One region of the Paraclostridium sordellii genome, then DNA from elsewhere that is predicted to be linked to it. Evidence: riboswitches for the same ligand, from Rfam matches in the RefSeq annotation. Region 1 holds a riboswitch; the other holds the start of a gene.

Region 1 (8,203 bases):
TGAAGAAGAAAAATTAGTAAATGAAATAAACTCAGGAATATATTGTTTTAATGGGAAGAGTTTAAAAGAAGCGCTTTCTAAGATAGATAATAATAATGCTCAAGGAGAATATTATTTAACAGATACAATAGAAATAATGAGAAATAATTCATTAAAAGTTGGGGCATTTAATGGTGCTACGATAGAAGAACTTATGGGTGTAAACTCAAGAGTAGAACTATCAAAAGCAGAAGAGATAATGAGAAGAAGAATAAACACTATGCATATGATAAATGGTGTTACTATAATAGATATAAACAGTACATATATAGAAGCAGATGTGAAAATAGGTAATGATACTATAGTTTACCCAGGTGCTATGATACAAGGAAATACAGTTATAGGTAAAGAATGTATTATAGGAATGAATTCATGCATATCCAATTCAATAATAGGTGATGCTACAAAAGTAGAGAGTTCAACTATAATGGATAGTAAGGTAGGAGATAATACTACAGTAGGACCTTATGCATATCTAAGACCAAAGAGTAATATAGGAAACAATGTAAAAGTAGGAGACTTCGTAGAAGTTAAAAATGCAACTATAGAAGATAATTCAAAGGCATCTCATTTAGCATACATAGGTGATGCTCATGTAGGTAAGAATGTTAACATCGGATGTGGAACAGTATTTGTGAACTATGATGGAAAAAATAAATTTAAATCAGTAGTAAAAGATGGAGCATTTATAGGATCAAACTCAAATTTAGTTGCACCAGTTACTGTAGAAGAAAATGGATACATTGCAACTGGATCAACGATAACTGATGATGTACCAGCTGGGGCTTTAGCAATAGCTAGAGAAAGACAAGTAGTAAAAGAAGGTTGGGTAGAGAAAAAGAATCTTAAAAAATAATCAATACTTAAATAGACTATAACGTAAATAGATGAAATTTCATCTATTTACGTTAAAAATATAAATATTTTCTTTAACAAATTTTTCGGGAGGTAATTATGAATACTAGCGGAAGCGAAATTAAAATACTTGCAGGAAATGCGTCGAAAGAATTAGCTCAAAAAGTAGCTGATTACATAGGTGTATCAATGGCTAAATGTGAAATTGGAACATTTAGTGATGGAGAGATATCTGTAAATATAAGTGAAACAGTAAGAGGATGCGATGTCTTCGTAATACAATCAACTAATAGCCCAGTAAATGATAACTTAATGGAATTATTAATAATGATAGATGCATTAAGAAGAGCATCTGCAGGTAGAGTAACTGCTGTTATACCTTACTATGGATATGCAAGACAAGACAGAAAGGCTAAGGCTAGAGATCCAATCACAGCTAAATTAGTTGCAAACTTAATAACTGCTGCTGGGGCAGATAGAGTTTTAACAATGGATTTACATGCTGCTCAAATACAAGGATACTTTGATATACCATTAGACCACTTACAAGGTGGAACAATATTAGCAGATTACTTTAATAGTAAGAACATAGAAGATTTAGTAGTAGTTTCACCAGATTTAGGAAGTGTTACAAGATCTAGAAAGTTTGCTAATGATTTAAATGGAGATGTTCCAATAGCAATAATAGACAAGAGAAGACCAAAAGCTAATGTATGTGAAGTTATGAACATAATAGGTGAAGTTGAAGGTAAAAATGTTATATTATTAGATGACATGATAGACACTGCTGGAACAATAGTGAATGCTGCAAATGCCCTTAAAGAATTTGGAGCAAAAGATGTTTATGCATGTTGTACTCATGGAGTTTTATCAGGTCCAGCTATAGAGAGAATAGAGAATTCAGCTATAAGCGAGTTAATAGTACTTGATACTATACAACTTCCTGAAGAAAAGAAGATAGACAAAATAAAGATAAAAACAGTTGCTCCTTTATTTGGAGATGCTATAAAGAAAATATTTGCTAATGAATCAGTAAGTGAATTATTTAATTAATATATGTGCGTAAAAAAGAGACCTTTTAAAAGGTCTCTTTTTGTTTGTATTAACAATATAAAAGTGGTAAAATTAAGTCGAAATTTAGAATAAGGAAGTGGATATATGAAAAAGGGAGATAGTGGATTTACTTTAATTGAGTTATTAGTGGTAATTGCTATTATAGGTATATTAGCAGTAGTAGCTTTACCGGCTTTATTTAAAAATATAAATAAAGCTAAAATAGCTAAAGTAGAATCAAATTATAATGCTATAAAAACTGCTGAATTAAACTATTATGCAGAGAATAACGCATTTGAATCAGATTTAAAAAAGTTAGACATAGAACATTTAGATATAAGTAAAACTCCTATAGGTGGAGACTATAAGATACGTATGAAAAATAACGAAAATAAAATAGTCACAGAATATGGACCTATAAAAGCATATAATGTTCAAAAAGATGGGAAATTGGGTAACTATGTAGATATAGATAAATACGGAGATATATATTTATCTATACAAGGGTTTGAAAACAATAAACTCCATATTAATAATGAGGAGTTTAAAAGCTTAGTTAATAAGTTTGGAAATGAAAATATTTTTATATCATCAAGGCCAAACAGTATAAGTTATCAAACATCAGAAATTCTTATAAGAATAGCCGATAATATACTTCCTAAACCCAATGATATTACTAAATAATTAGAAAATTATAATAAAAATTGAAGTTATTGAAGTGCATAGAAAAATATGTTAATATTTGACTGTTAATGTAAAATAGGGGCGATGAAGTATATTCTTTATATGGGTACTTGGAATATATGGAGCAAGTAGTGCAACCGACTATTCATAAGTTAGATAGCTTTAGCTTAAAAATTATGAAAGAGGAGGATTTTGCTATGAAGAAAAAAAGAAATCAAAAAGGGTTTACTCTAATTGAATTATTAGTAGTAATAGCGATTATAGGAATATTGGCAGTTGTTGCGGTACCAGCATTATTTAAAAATATAAATAAAGCAAAGGTAGCAGATGTAGAGTCTGATTATAATGCATTTAAAAGTGCAGCATTATCTTATTATACTGATAACAACAAAATGCCTGCTAAAAAAGATGAACTTAAATCGTTTATGGATACTGTACCACAAGATTCTGCATTTGGAGGAGCTTATGAGTTAACTAATACTAAGGATGTAGATGGAGATAAAACTAATGATGAATTAGTTTTAACAATAACTGGGGCTAAAATAACTCAAGAACAAATGAAAAAACTAGTTAAAGATATAGGGCAAGATAAAATCTATGTTGATGGAACAGCAATGACAGACTCAAATGCAAAAGCAGTAGATTCTGGAACTATTGACATAGTTTTAATAGATAATACTAACATGTAAAAATAAAAAAGCTATCTCAAAGTATGAGGTAGCTTTTAGTTTATTTCAATTAGAGCGTAAATATTCATGAATAAATTGAGTTAAAAGAAAGGTGAATTAAAATGTCGCAAAAAGTAAGAATTGGAGACAAGTTAGTTGAAAAAGGTTATATATCTAGAGAACAATTAGAAAGAGCATTAAAACTACAAAATGGTACAGGTAAAAGAATAGGGGAAATACTTATAGAACAAGGAATTATAACACCTGAATTGTTGACTAGCGTATTAACAGAGCTTCTTGATATAGAGAATATATCTTTAACTCGATCAAACATAAACCCAGATGTTATCAAATTGATTCCAGAAAATATATGCAGAAGATATAAAATTTTTCCATTTAAAATAGAAAGAAATAAATTGTTAATGGCCATGGCTGATCCTCAAGATAGACAAGCAATGCAAGATGCAAAACGTATATCTGGGTTAGATATAATTCCATACATAGCTACAATGGGGCAAGTAAATCAAGCTATAGAAATATTTTACTCAAATGCAGATTTGGATAAAGCATTAAAAGAGTATTCTGATTCTGGAGTTTTAAAGGAAGAAAGTATATTAGAAGATGATATTAATTCAGCTCCAATAGTTAGGTTGGTACATAATATATTAGAGACGGCAGTTAGAATGAAGGCAAGTGATATACATATTGAAAGAGATGGAGACTTTATGCGAATAAGGTTTAGAATAGACGGTATCTTAAGCGAATATATGAAAATAAATTCAAGACCATATAAAGCCGTAATAAGTCGTGTAAAGATTATGGCAGGACTTAATATATCAGAAAAAAGGCTCCCACAGGATGGAAGGATATTTCTAAATGTAGATAATAGATCTATTGACTATAGAGTTTCAACTATGCCCACAAGCAAAGATGAAAAAGTTGTTATGAGAGTTTTAGATAGAACTACATTTATGGTTAGTAAAGAAAAATTAGGGCTTAATAAAAAAAATATACAAGTTTATGATGAATTGTTGGAAAATCCTTATGGATTGATATTAGTTGTAGGTCCGACAGGTAGCGGGAAAACAACAACTCTTTATGCAATGTTAAATCAGCTAAACAGTATAGAAAAAAATATACTAACTATAGAAGATCCAGTTGAATATGAGCTAGATGGGATTAATCAATCACAAATAAACTATAAGGCAGGACTTGATTTTGCAAATGCCTTAAGAGCATTCTTGCGTCAAGATCCAGATATTATAATGGTAGGAGAAATAAGAGATCTAGATACAGCACAAATTGGGATAAGGGCAGCGCTTACAGGACATTTAGTTTTAAGTACACTACACTCAAACACAGCAGTAAGTGCAATATCAAGACTTTTGGATATGAAAGTTGATAGTTTTTTAATAACTTCAGCACTTACAGGTGTAGTATCTCAGAGACTGGTTAGAAAAGTTTGTGAAAATTGTAAAATTAGTTATTTAGCAGAAGAGGGAGAAAAGAAGGCACTTAACTATCCTCTAGACAAAGAACTTATTCTATATAAAGGAAGTGGATGTGATAAGTGCAATTATACTGGGTATAAAGGCAGAACCGGTGTATATGAAATACTTAAGATAACAAAATCAGTTAGAGATTTAATAAATAGAGGTGCTACAGAAGCGGATATACAAAAAAAAGCAGAAGAACTTGGTATGGAAACTATGCGAAAAGATGCAACTATAAAGGTTATAGATGGAGAAACAACTATAGAAGAAATGTTAAGGGTAACATTTATAACTGATTAAAGGATGGTTGGGATATGAATGAATATAAGTACACAGCGATAATGCTAAATGGGAAAAAAGTAACTGATAGGATTATGGCCAAGGATTATAATGATGCAAAAAAATTACTTAGAGAGAAAAAGCTAAAAATAATTGAAATAAAAGAAAAGAAAACATTTTTTCCATTAAAAAATACTAAATTAAAAAAGAAAAAATTAAGAGCTGATCAGATAAGTCACTTTTGTAGGCAGTTTGCAATAATAATTTCCTCGGGAATAAATAGTATAGTAGGACTTGAAACATTAGGCAAAAAAGCATCTAATAAGATAGTATCTAATGAAATTAATCGTATGGTAAGTGATATAAAAATGGGATCTACAATAGCAGATACCATGCTATCTAAAGAATCAAAATTTCCTAATTTGTTAGGTGCTATGATTGCCACAGGTGAAGAGACAGGTACACTAGAAGAAGTATTAAATAGTATGTCTACTTTTTATGAAAGAGAGTATAGGATAAATCAAAAAATTAAAAATGCTTCTATGTACCCAGCTATAGTTGCTATTACGTCATTTATAATGTTATTTGTTTTTACAAGTTTTATATTGCCTCAAATGATGGAAACTGTAACTGAAACAGGAGCAAAATTACCACTTATGACAAAAATGATTATGCACTTAGGTAACTTTATGAAAAGCTATTGGTATTTAATATTAATTTTAGGTGCGTTTTTAGTTTATGAGATAAAAAAATATATAAAAACTCCTATAGGTAGAACTCACAAAGATAGAATTGTAAATAGAGTACCTCTCTTAGGTAAAGGCGTAAATAGTATAGTTTCTATGAGATTTTCAAGAGCTCTATATTTATTTGTTTCAAGTGGGTATCCAATTCTTCAAGGTTTAGATCATATAAAAAGTAGTTTGGATAATGCTATTGCAGAAAAGTCTATAGAAAAAGCTAAAGAAGGTATTGTAAGAGGAGAGACTTTAGCAGAAAACCTAGAGAAATCAAAATATTTTGATCCGGTGCTTACACAAATGATAGCAATAGGAGAGCAAACAGGGGAATTAGAAAAGATAAGCAAACAAATGGCTGAGTTTTATGAATCTGAAGCTGAAATATACTTAAATAGAATGGTTGCTATGATAGAGCCTTTGATGATAATCATAGTTGGAATAATGGTAGGTATTTTAGTAATAGCAGTATTTTTACCTATGTTAAGTATATATGATGCTATATAGGAGGACAAATTAATGACAACAAAATTGTATATCTCATATTATGGAGATTATGTTTCGATAGTAGAAGGGTCATATAATAAAAAAAGGGAAAAGTTTAATATAAAAAACAAATTCTTTTTGTCAGAGTCGGATATAAATTTAGATTATGATGCAGATAAATATGAGCTTCTTAGACAGGCGTTAATGAGATCTAATTTTAAAAGTAAAAATGTGATTTTATGCTTAAATACTAGAGAAGTTATACTAAAATCAAATAAAATTCCTAAAATTGATAAAAAAGATTTAGAAGGTCTTATGAACATAGAAATTGATGAAATGATATCTTTAGATAGAGATAGCCATGTATTTTCGTATGAAGTTACAGCGGAAGATGAAGTAGAAGGAACTAAATATTTAGAACTGATACTAGCTGCTATACCTAATAATGAAGTAAATAAAATAATAGAAGTTTTAGGTGAGTTTAAGTTGAATGTTGAAATAATAGATACATTAGCTACATCATATTTAAGGATTTTAAAAATTATAGAATATAAGGATATAATGATTGCTAATATTGGAGATTATGGAACGGTAATTGATATATATAAAGACGATAAGTTATTTATGCATGATAATATACCAATAAAAATAACGGATGAAAATTCAGTCTATCAAAGCAGTAGTATAGCAAGTGAAGTAAATGGACTTATGAACTATTATTCATCTAGGAACTTTGGGAAATCAGTTGATAGGATAGTAACTGTTGGTAAGTATGCATATAATAAAGATTTAGTAAATGCTTTTAAAATGGTATTTTCAAGTGAATTAGTAACAGGATTGGAAAATCTTTTTGATATAGATGAAAGTTTGAAAGGCAATATAGATGAAAGTGAAATAAGTTTAATTGTTGATGCACTGGGATGCATGCTTAATGGGGAAAGCAAAAAGGTATGTCATTACATGAATTTGTTACCAAAGAATTTAAAACTAAAACAACGAAGAAAAGAAATCAGAAGAAAAGTTTATATTGCATCTCCGATAATTTTAATACTAATGGCGATTCCATATATAGCAATGGATTATGTAATTAAAAATGAAAAAAATCAGTTAGACAATCTTAATTTTAAAATAACTCAGACTGAGTTAAAAGAAAAGCAAATTGATAAAATAAAAAAAGATATAGATGATAAGAAAAATGAGTTAAAGATATATGACATGATATTATCTAAAGAAGTTACATGGTCACCAATATTAAATTCAATAGATGAAAGTATTCCTACTTCAGTTGATATAACTAAGTTAGATGTTCGCTATGATGAAAATCTTGTAAAACATAATGATAACGGAAAAGATCAAGAAAAAACACCTTTATATGAACAAATTCCAAATTTGATAACTATAGAAGGAAATGCAAGTTCCACAAGAAACGTAGGACAGTTTTTATACGAATTAAACAATTCAATTTATTTTAAAAAAGCAAAGCTTGAAAATTTAAAAAAAGATGAGAATAAAGGAATGTACTCATATATTATAAAAGCTTACTTGAAAGAAGGAGTTGTTCTTAATGGATAAGAAAAATATACTTCACATGGATATAAAGGATTTATTTAAAATTGATTTAAAAATTAATTATAAGAATATAATTATTCTAGTTTGTATTTTTTTAGGGGTTATAGCTTATACATACTTTATAGTTTATCCAAAGTACATTGAATTTTCTAATGTAAACAGAAAGTTAAGTATGGTGAATTCTCAGTTGAAAGATGACGAAAATAAACTTGATACAAGACAGCAGTTGAATGAAGAATTACAAAACTTAGCCAGACAAGCAAATGAAAAAAGTAAAAGACTGTCTTATGATATGCAAGATGGAATGTTTTTAGTTGGATTATCTAATATGATGAGTAAA
Region 2 (8,203 bases), on a different contig from region 1:
TAAAATATATCATATTAGATGATGAAAATATAAAACAACTAAAATATGCTACAAAAGAAGAAAAAGAGAAGGTTAAAAAAGGAATATTGCAAACTATAGAAAAGCAATATTACAAAACGGGATATGTATTTGAAATCTCTCAAACTAATGCTACTGAAAAAGATTTACCGAAACTTTTCCCTAATAAATGGTTAGATGGAGAAGTTAAAGACTATGATAAGATGTATAAAGCTATGGAGAAAATAGCTGATACAATAGGTGTTAAAATTATTGAACCTATAGAAGAAATGGGAGTTGCTAAAGGATATAGTTTGCCAGAAACTAAGGAAGTTGCATTAAACCCTCGTAATAGCCAACTTCAAAACGTTAAAACTTTATTACATGAATTAGCTCATGCAAAGTTGCACAATATTGAAACTAGAAATAATTACTCTAAGCAAGAAAGAGAATATCAAGCAGAAATGATTGCATATACTACTTGTTCCTATTTTGATATAGATACATCTGATTATTCTTTTGATTATATTTATAATTGGACAAAAAATATGGATTTTGATGAAAGTATTAAAATAATAGAAGAAGTTAAAAAAACTTCTACAGAGTATATACAGATAATAGAAGATTATTTAAATGATGAACCTTCTATGGATATGAGTTCTAATGATGATGAAAAAGAAAAAGAGAAAAATATTACTGAAAATATTGATATTAACGAAGTTGAAAATCATAAAAGCAAAGATAATTTGCTTTTAAATATTGATAATATTTATGTAAAATTTACATCTAGTAAGTCAAATACAATAGAAAAAGACGATATTTATGACTTTGATACTGCAAATGAGCTTGTTCGTGTACTAAATGAAAAATATTCATACTTAAAAACTCCTATGCAAACAAATTTTGAACTTCATATTGATGAAAACTGTTCAAACCCATTTTATTCAGGAAGTATTGAATTAGGCAACGAAAATGAATATGATTTAAAATCAAACTTAGATAGAATAACTAATAAGGATACTATTTATGTGAAATTTTTATGGTCTGAAAATATTAATATACAAGAAAACTCTATATTTGAATTTAATAAGGCAAATGAATTACTTGAGATTTTAACTAAACTCCATCTTGCAGAGAAGATACCTGGCTATGATAAAACTAAGTTTGAGTTACACTTTAATAAAGAGTGTACTGATAAATTTTATACTGGACGATTTGACATAGGAGATGGGGAATACAATAATCTAAAAGAATACCTTTATGATAATTCATGCAACTCAACTAAAGAAATATTATCTGAAAGATTAGGAATAAAGGATAAAAAGAAAAATCAAAGTATAAACAAAGATATTGATATGGATTTTGAGTTATAAATTTAGTTGAATTTTACACTTAAACTTAAGTATATTTATTATAAATAGATTTTCTTCTTAACTTATATTTAATCGATTTTACCCTTTAAAAAGCAGATTTTATAAATCTGCTTTTTTTTATTGAGTAAACAACCTAAACAAGTTTATAATTAAATTACATCATAAATTTTTAATTGTATGGTTATTATCGATCTCATACAATTTTCTTCTAAATTATTGGTTCTTAATAAAAAAGGAAAAGTATTTACTTTTCCTTTTTTATTTAACTTAATCTAAGGTTTTGATATATTATATATAGGCACTTTTTAACTCATGTTTAAACTGTTTTAGTATAAATAAAAGAGTAGTTAACAATTAAGTTAACTACTCTTTTACTTATACTAGAATATTGTATATATAACCTAAACATATGTATAATTTTATATGAGTTCAATATTTATATCATACTATATTAATCTCATAAGATATTTTTAGAGTATCTTTTAGGTTGTTTCGACATTTTGATAAAAAGGCAGTTAACTTAGTTGTTAACTGCCTTTTTATTTGAATAATTTGAAAATTATAATTAAACAATATATAATATAAATTGTAATTTATTTAACAAAATACCTTTTTATTAAATAGCTGAGAGAGGTCTCGGCTATTTTTATTGTTGAATAATATATTTAAACTTTGATACAATTAATGTGATTTCTTTATATCTTAATGGATACATATTTATATCTAATAAAAGTAGTCAGGAAAGGTCTTGACTGCTTTTATTATTATTAATAACTTTATAAGTAGTTGATATTATTTATTTGGCCCATTCGGTGAAATTTTTATTATAGTATATATTCTATTTGTAATAACTATATAATATTGGCTATAAAAGCATTAAAAAATATCTAAATAGTTAAAATTTGGCTAATACATGAAATTTAATATATAATAAATTAAATATAATGAATAATCTAAGGGGGTATATTAATATGAATAGTCAAAGTTTAAATTCATTCACTAATGATTTATTTAACAGAAAAATTATTGCTGAAAATTTAATTAAGATAATAGAATCTCAAGATAAACCAATGGTTATTTCTTTAGATTCTGATTGGGGAACAGGTAAAACAACATTTGTAACAATGTGGAAAAACTTATTAGATAATGATGTTAACTATAGTTCAAAATTTAATACTCTTTATTTTAATGCATGGGAGCATGATTATATAAAAGATCCTTTACTTGCAATTTTTTCAGAAATAGAATCCCAAATAAAAGAATCTGATTCAAAACTTAAGCAACAACTAGATAATGTTAAAAATAAAATTAAGCCATTTACTAAATTAGCAACTACAACAGGAATAAAAATGTTAACTGCTGGGGCATTAAATTTAGATAATGTAAATTTTGGTGATTATAACGAATCTCAATTAATTGATTTAGCTGGTAAACTTGGTGATTTAGCTATAAAAGAAATATCAGCAAGTAAGAAGGTTAGATCCGAGTTAAAAAAAGAAATGGTCGAATATCAAAATGCTACTGAAAAAAAAATTATTTTCTTTATTGATGAATTAGATAGATGCCGACCTAGCTTTGCAATAGAGCTACTAGAAGTCATTAAACATCTATTTGACATAGATAATTTTGTTTTTGTAATATCTATTGATAAGGAACAGTTATCCCATTCTGTATCAACTATATATGGCCATAATATGGATACTGTTGGATATTTAAGAAGATTCTTTGACTTAGATTATAAATTACCTAAAGTAGATATTAAAAAATATATTGATATTAAAAGTTCAACTGCTTTTGATGGATATTATAATGTAGATTGCTTGAAAGTTTTTATAAAAGAGCTATTTGCATCCGAGAAATTTTCACTACGTGATATAGAAAAAGCTTTTTATTACATAGAATTACTACTTCCATTAATTAAGCCATTTAACAATAATACTACTTATAAAAATACATATATTGCAGTAATAAGTTATCTCTATGCAACTCTTATAACTACTAAAATTAAAAAACCTATTGTCTATAAAAAAATAATATATGCTGATTATAACTTAGATAATATGTTAATAAATTTCAAGACACCTGATTTTAGCAATTATGGAGATTATATTGGTGAATGGCATCATGAACCACTTCAACGTTTAATTAACCCTCTTTTGGAAATGTATTTGGATTTAAACTTAAAAGTAAGTTCAATAGAAAATATCTATAATTTCTCATCAGAAGATTTTATGATTGGACTTAAAAATGAAGACGGTTCTTTTATATATGATTCTAAGTTTGATTTGTTAAATCTATTCAAAGGAAAAGATTACACTATACATGATAAGTTAGAGTTTATTGAGGGATTCTAAACAATAAAATAGAGGGGGATACTCTCCATTTTATTGTTTAGATTCATCTTTTAAGGATTTTACTTCATCTACTGTCAATCCAGTTTTTTAAGCTATTATTTCTATAGATAATATGTCTATTAAACAAAAAATTTATTAACAAAGCATATAAAATAAATGCTATTGTATCAATTTTTATTTTTTACTTTATCAAAATTTTAAATTTAACATTCTACAGATAGTAACTATCACTTAAATTTCAGTTTAAGGACATTCTTACTAGACATCTTTAAACAAATTTTTAGGGAATAGTTATATATAATAAAATCATTAATCTAACTTTAATTTAGGAGAAATCTATGAAATCTAAAAAAATATATAAATATTTACTATATCTCATAATTTTGATCTATGGATTAAAAGCTATTTATAATATATATTCTAAAAATCACTTAGAAATGGTACAGAATATAGGTCTTGTTTTTGTATTTTATTGCATTTTAAAAGTAGCTCAGAATAAAAATTATTAAGTTGGTAACAATTCTTAAAAATTCACTTTAGAGTATAATTACATATTTTAAATAAAGTTAATGCCCTTAAAATATATATAACTGGATTTCAAGGGCATTTTTACTATATGTCTTAAAATTTAGGAGATTTGAAAATAAGCTTATACACATACACGAATATAGTTAATATTGCAATTATATTTGTGATCCACGATATACTCTCTATTATTGAGAAATATATAGATAATATACAAATTAATCCTTGTATAATAACTATAAATCCTATAGTTATATTTATTTTAAAGTTAAAATTAATATAACTATCTTTATCTTTAATTTTATCTATATTGACCATATTATTTTTAATTAATCTTATATCTCGAGTTCTTTTTAACTTTAATGATGAATGAATAAGAAATGCACCTATTACAATAAGAAATATTCCCAAAATAAAGTCAACCATGATACTATTCCTCCTATGTTTTTATGAATTAATTATATCAAAAGTTAACTTGAATAATCCATTTATTTCGATTCTAATGGTATTAATTTTATTTAAAATATATAACTAGTTCCTAAACTAAAATTTAAGTGATAGTTATAGAATTAATCTAAAACAAATGATTTTTTCTTACCATTTTTATTTTTAGGATATTCACGAATACGTATTATATAGTCAATATTTACAATTTCAAAATTCGTACCATTACTTATTGAAATTCCTCCATTTGTAACATCTGTAATAACTCCGTTAAATGTTCCATTTATAGTATAAATTAGACACTCTTTATTGATGAATGATTTAATTAATTCTATCATCTTACTCTTCTCCTTAGCATTAAGTTTTTTTGAAACTATATGTTGTATAAATACTTTTTTTTGCTTATGTTGTGAAATCAATATAATAAAAATAGGTAAAAAACAACATAACCAAATTATAGGACTCAATATAATCAGCTCCTTTAATAATATATTAAAAATAATATCATAATTTAGGTATTTAAAGTAATGCGTATTTAAATTGGAATAAAAAAAGCCGTTAAAATCAATTTATTTGGATTTTAACGGCTTTAGGTAAAACCTCCTTTTAGATACAGGTACTACGTACCCTATAATATAAGCTCCTTTCGGATTACTTTCGTTCAACTTCACAACTAATATTTAATACCTATCACTTGCATTTGATTATAATATAAATAGAATTAGGGGATATCTAATTTTGGATAAAAATAAAAAATTAAATAATATTGATGAAAAAATAAAAAAGTTAAAGGCTCAAAAACAAGCAATACTTGCAAAAGAAAAAGAACGTAAAGCTCGAACTATACGTTTAATTGAAATAGGTGCTATTTTTTACAGTATGGGAATTGATACAGTTTATTTAACAAATGAATTTAAAAATCACTTTTCTAATTCCGAAAAATCAAAATCATGGTTAGAAAAATTCATAGAAAAAAATAAGGCTTAATTTAAGCCTTATTTTTATATCTTTCATATAAAATATATAATACAACAATAAGTAATATAATAAAGTAATTGTAAGTAACTTTATCTAATCCGTTAAAATATATTATAATAAATAAATTCAAACTTATTAAAATAACTGAAAAACAAATTTTTGTTTTTGTTAATAATTGTTTATTTTTTGAAACAACTGGCAAAATCATAATTGTTGAAATATAAACTATAAGATGAAAAATTAATTCATTATTATCCATTACATGCTTCATCTATATATTCCTTTCGAGATTAATATCTTTTACCCCTATCAGTAAATGCTTTAATGTATTTACCATCTCCATAAAATGTTGTTACTCTCTCATAGTGATTATACCTACCATCTGAACCATATCTTATTTTATACTTTATTGTAAGTTTATCATACTTACCTGCCACTGCTGCAGCAACCACAGCTATACCCCCAACAGGAGTCCATCCTGCCTTTAATGCAATTAAACCTGCTATAGTAGCGGTAGCTAGTCCACCTGTTTTTATATACATTGTATTATATTGCCATTTTCCCCAACGAATTGCAGCTCTACTACTATTAATTTCAAAATCTTTTTCTAAACTATTATCATTACTTTTGTAATTTTCACTACTATCAACCGATATCTTTTTTCCATCTAGGTATATTTCATTATTTATATCTGTTAATGTATTTAGAACCTTTCCATCTAATGATTTAATTGTTATTGTAGTTTTATTACCATCTACAACTTTATCATATATAGCTCCTAGACTTTCATCAGTATAAGACTCTACTGATTTTTTGTTTGTATAATATGTACTAATGTTGTTGGTTTGTGCAGATACATAAGTTGTTAATAATGGCGACCCTACACTAACTCCAATTAAAGCTATCGCTATACTTTTAGTTGCTCTTTTTTTAAAACTCATTTTAATTTCCCCCTTTGGTAACTGGCTAGCAATATAGTTCCCTACTTAGCCCCTATAGTTTTCCGTCATCTAATTTCTTAGAGTTTGGCTTTTTCAAATTATTAATTAAATTATAACAAGAAAACATTTTCAATAAAAGTCTTTAATTGTCAGAATTTTTATGCTATTCTATAAATAGCGGTGTTGTTTAAATTTTAACATAAGAAAATATAACTTCACCTTAAATTTCCGTTTATGGTGTAGTTATATTCAAAAAAGAATGAAAGCATTGGAATTACTTTATTCCTTTGCTTTCACTCTTTTTTTATTTTTATGTTTTTTATGAAACTTTATTTTATTAATTTTTATAAATTCTATATATTTTAAGCATTATCCTATTTTTACTTTATTTCTATCTGTATTATTTATATTTATTTTGCATTTTTATTTGCTTTTTTAATTTTAAAACTAAAGTAGATTTAAATGTTTTACTTCTATTTTTTTATAGCATTTCTTCCTAATAAAATTAACCCTAAAATACACAGTCCTACTAAATATTTTTTTGAAAGTATGTAAAACAACATCATAAATATCATAAATGGCATTAAAAATTTTAATGCATTGTTTATTTGTTCCAAATTTAATCACCTCTATAAAATCCATTAAATAAAAAATGTGTTTTATAATACATAGTTTTAACTTTCTAGTAAAATTACATTGGTATATGTATAGTATTTATACTAATTTTTTTAATTTTCTCATCCACCAATTTTTATTAAAAGTTACATGTCCATTTGGAGTTATAACTATATAATCATCACTAAAGTCTAACACAGTTGGAACTCCTGTATAAACTACATCTACATGTAACTTAAATGGTTTAGATTTTCTTTTTATTTTATTCTCTATACTCATGATACATTCATGAACCTGAGTACTTTCTATAAGTTCATAAAACTCAAGAGCATTTTTACCTCCTGCAGGCATATTCCACCATTTCAGAAATATAGGGTATGATTCTATACAATATTCCCTTAACTCTCTATAATCCAACTCTTTAAAACTATCTATATCATACATAAGTTCTACTAAGATATTATTTAATTCTACTTCTGCAAACTTAACTTTTTTAGATTTCATTTTTAAAATATCACTAAACCAGTTTTTCCATTGAATTCTTAAATTATCTATATTATGGTTAGGTGATATTTTTCTTACATCAGTTGGCCATCGTTCATTTTCTTTATCAAAATTTTCAATACCAATTAGATCATACATACAACCCACAAAAACAATAAAGTTTAATAATTCATCAGTAACAACAATAATTGACCATGAATCAATATCATCTAAAGACATCAAAGAAAACCACTCCTTTATCACATATTTATAAAAATCTTACATATCAAGCCAAGTGGAACTTCCTGAATATATAAACTCTGTATGGTTACATTTAGGACAAACATAAATTTTGAATATTAAATGTTCTTCTACATCAAAAATTGCTTTAAAAAAACCTCTATTAGCATCTTGCGAATCAAATCTATACTCTTTCAAAAATTTCAATTCTGCATTACATCTTAAACATTCCATATCTTAATTTCCCCCTTTG

What was found. Region 1 has a riboswitch for cyclic di-GMP ahead of ATCC9714_RS00555 (type II secretion system protein). Riboswitches for the same ligand answer to the same signal wherever they lie in the genome.
Region 2: another riboswitch for cyclic di-GMP. It lies ahead of ATCC9714_RS17015 (hypothetical protein); the one in region 1 lies ahead of ATCC9714_RS00555 (type II secretion system protein).

The regions. Positions count from the first base shown of each region.
Region 1 covers NZ_LN679998.1:95,575-103,777, forward strand. The annotation lists gene glmU (bifunctional UDP-N-acetylglucosamine diphosphorylase/glucosamine-1-phosphate N-acetyltransferase GlmU) at 1-895, shown strand, start outside; gene ATCC9714_RS00545 (ribose-phosphate diphosphokinase) at 994-1,947, shown strand; gene ATCC9714_RS17660 (type IV pilin protein) at 2,053-2,631, shown strand; cyclic di-GMP riboswitch class II at 2,700-2,783, shown strand; gene ATCC9714_RS00555 (type II secretion system protein) at 2,829-3,320, shown strand; gene ATCC9714_RS00560 (GspE/PulE family protein) at 3,422-5,092, shown strand; gene ATCC9714_RS00565 (type II secretion system F family protein) at 5,107-6,315, shown strand; gene ATCC9714_RS00570 (PilN domain-containing protein) at 6,328-7,866, shown strand; gene pilO (type 4a pilus biogenesis protein PilO) at 7,859-8,203, shown strand, end outside.
Region 2 covers NZ_LN679999.1:53,020-61,222, forward strand. The annotation lists gene ATCC9714_RS16985 (LPD25 domain-containing protein) at 1-1,370, shown strand, start outside; gene ATCC9714_RS16990 (KAP family P-loop NTPase fold protein) at 2,342-3,724, shown strand; gene ATCC9714_RS16995 (hypothetical protein) at 4,346-4,675, opposite strand; gene ATCC9714_RS17000 (DUF6897 domain-containing protein) at 4,819-5,031, opposite strand; gene ATCC9714_RS17005 (hypothetical protein) at 5,432-5,680, shown strand; gene ATCC9714_RS17010 (hypothetical protein) at 5,682-5,942, opposite strand; gene ATCC9714_RS17015 (hypothetical protein) at 5,962-6,612, opposite strand; cyclic di-GMP riboswitch class I at 6,626-6,711, opposite strand; gene ATCC9714_RS17020 (hypothetical protein) at 7,086-7,229, opposite strand; gene ATCC9714_RS17025 (hypothetical protein) at 7,327-7,953, opposite strand; gene ATCC9714_RS17030 (zinc ribbon domain-containing protein) at 7,990-8,184, opposite strand.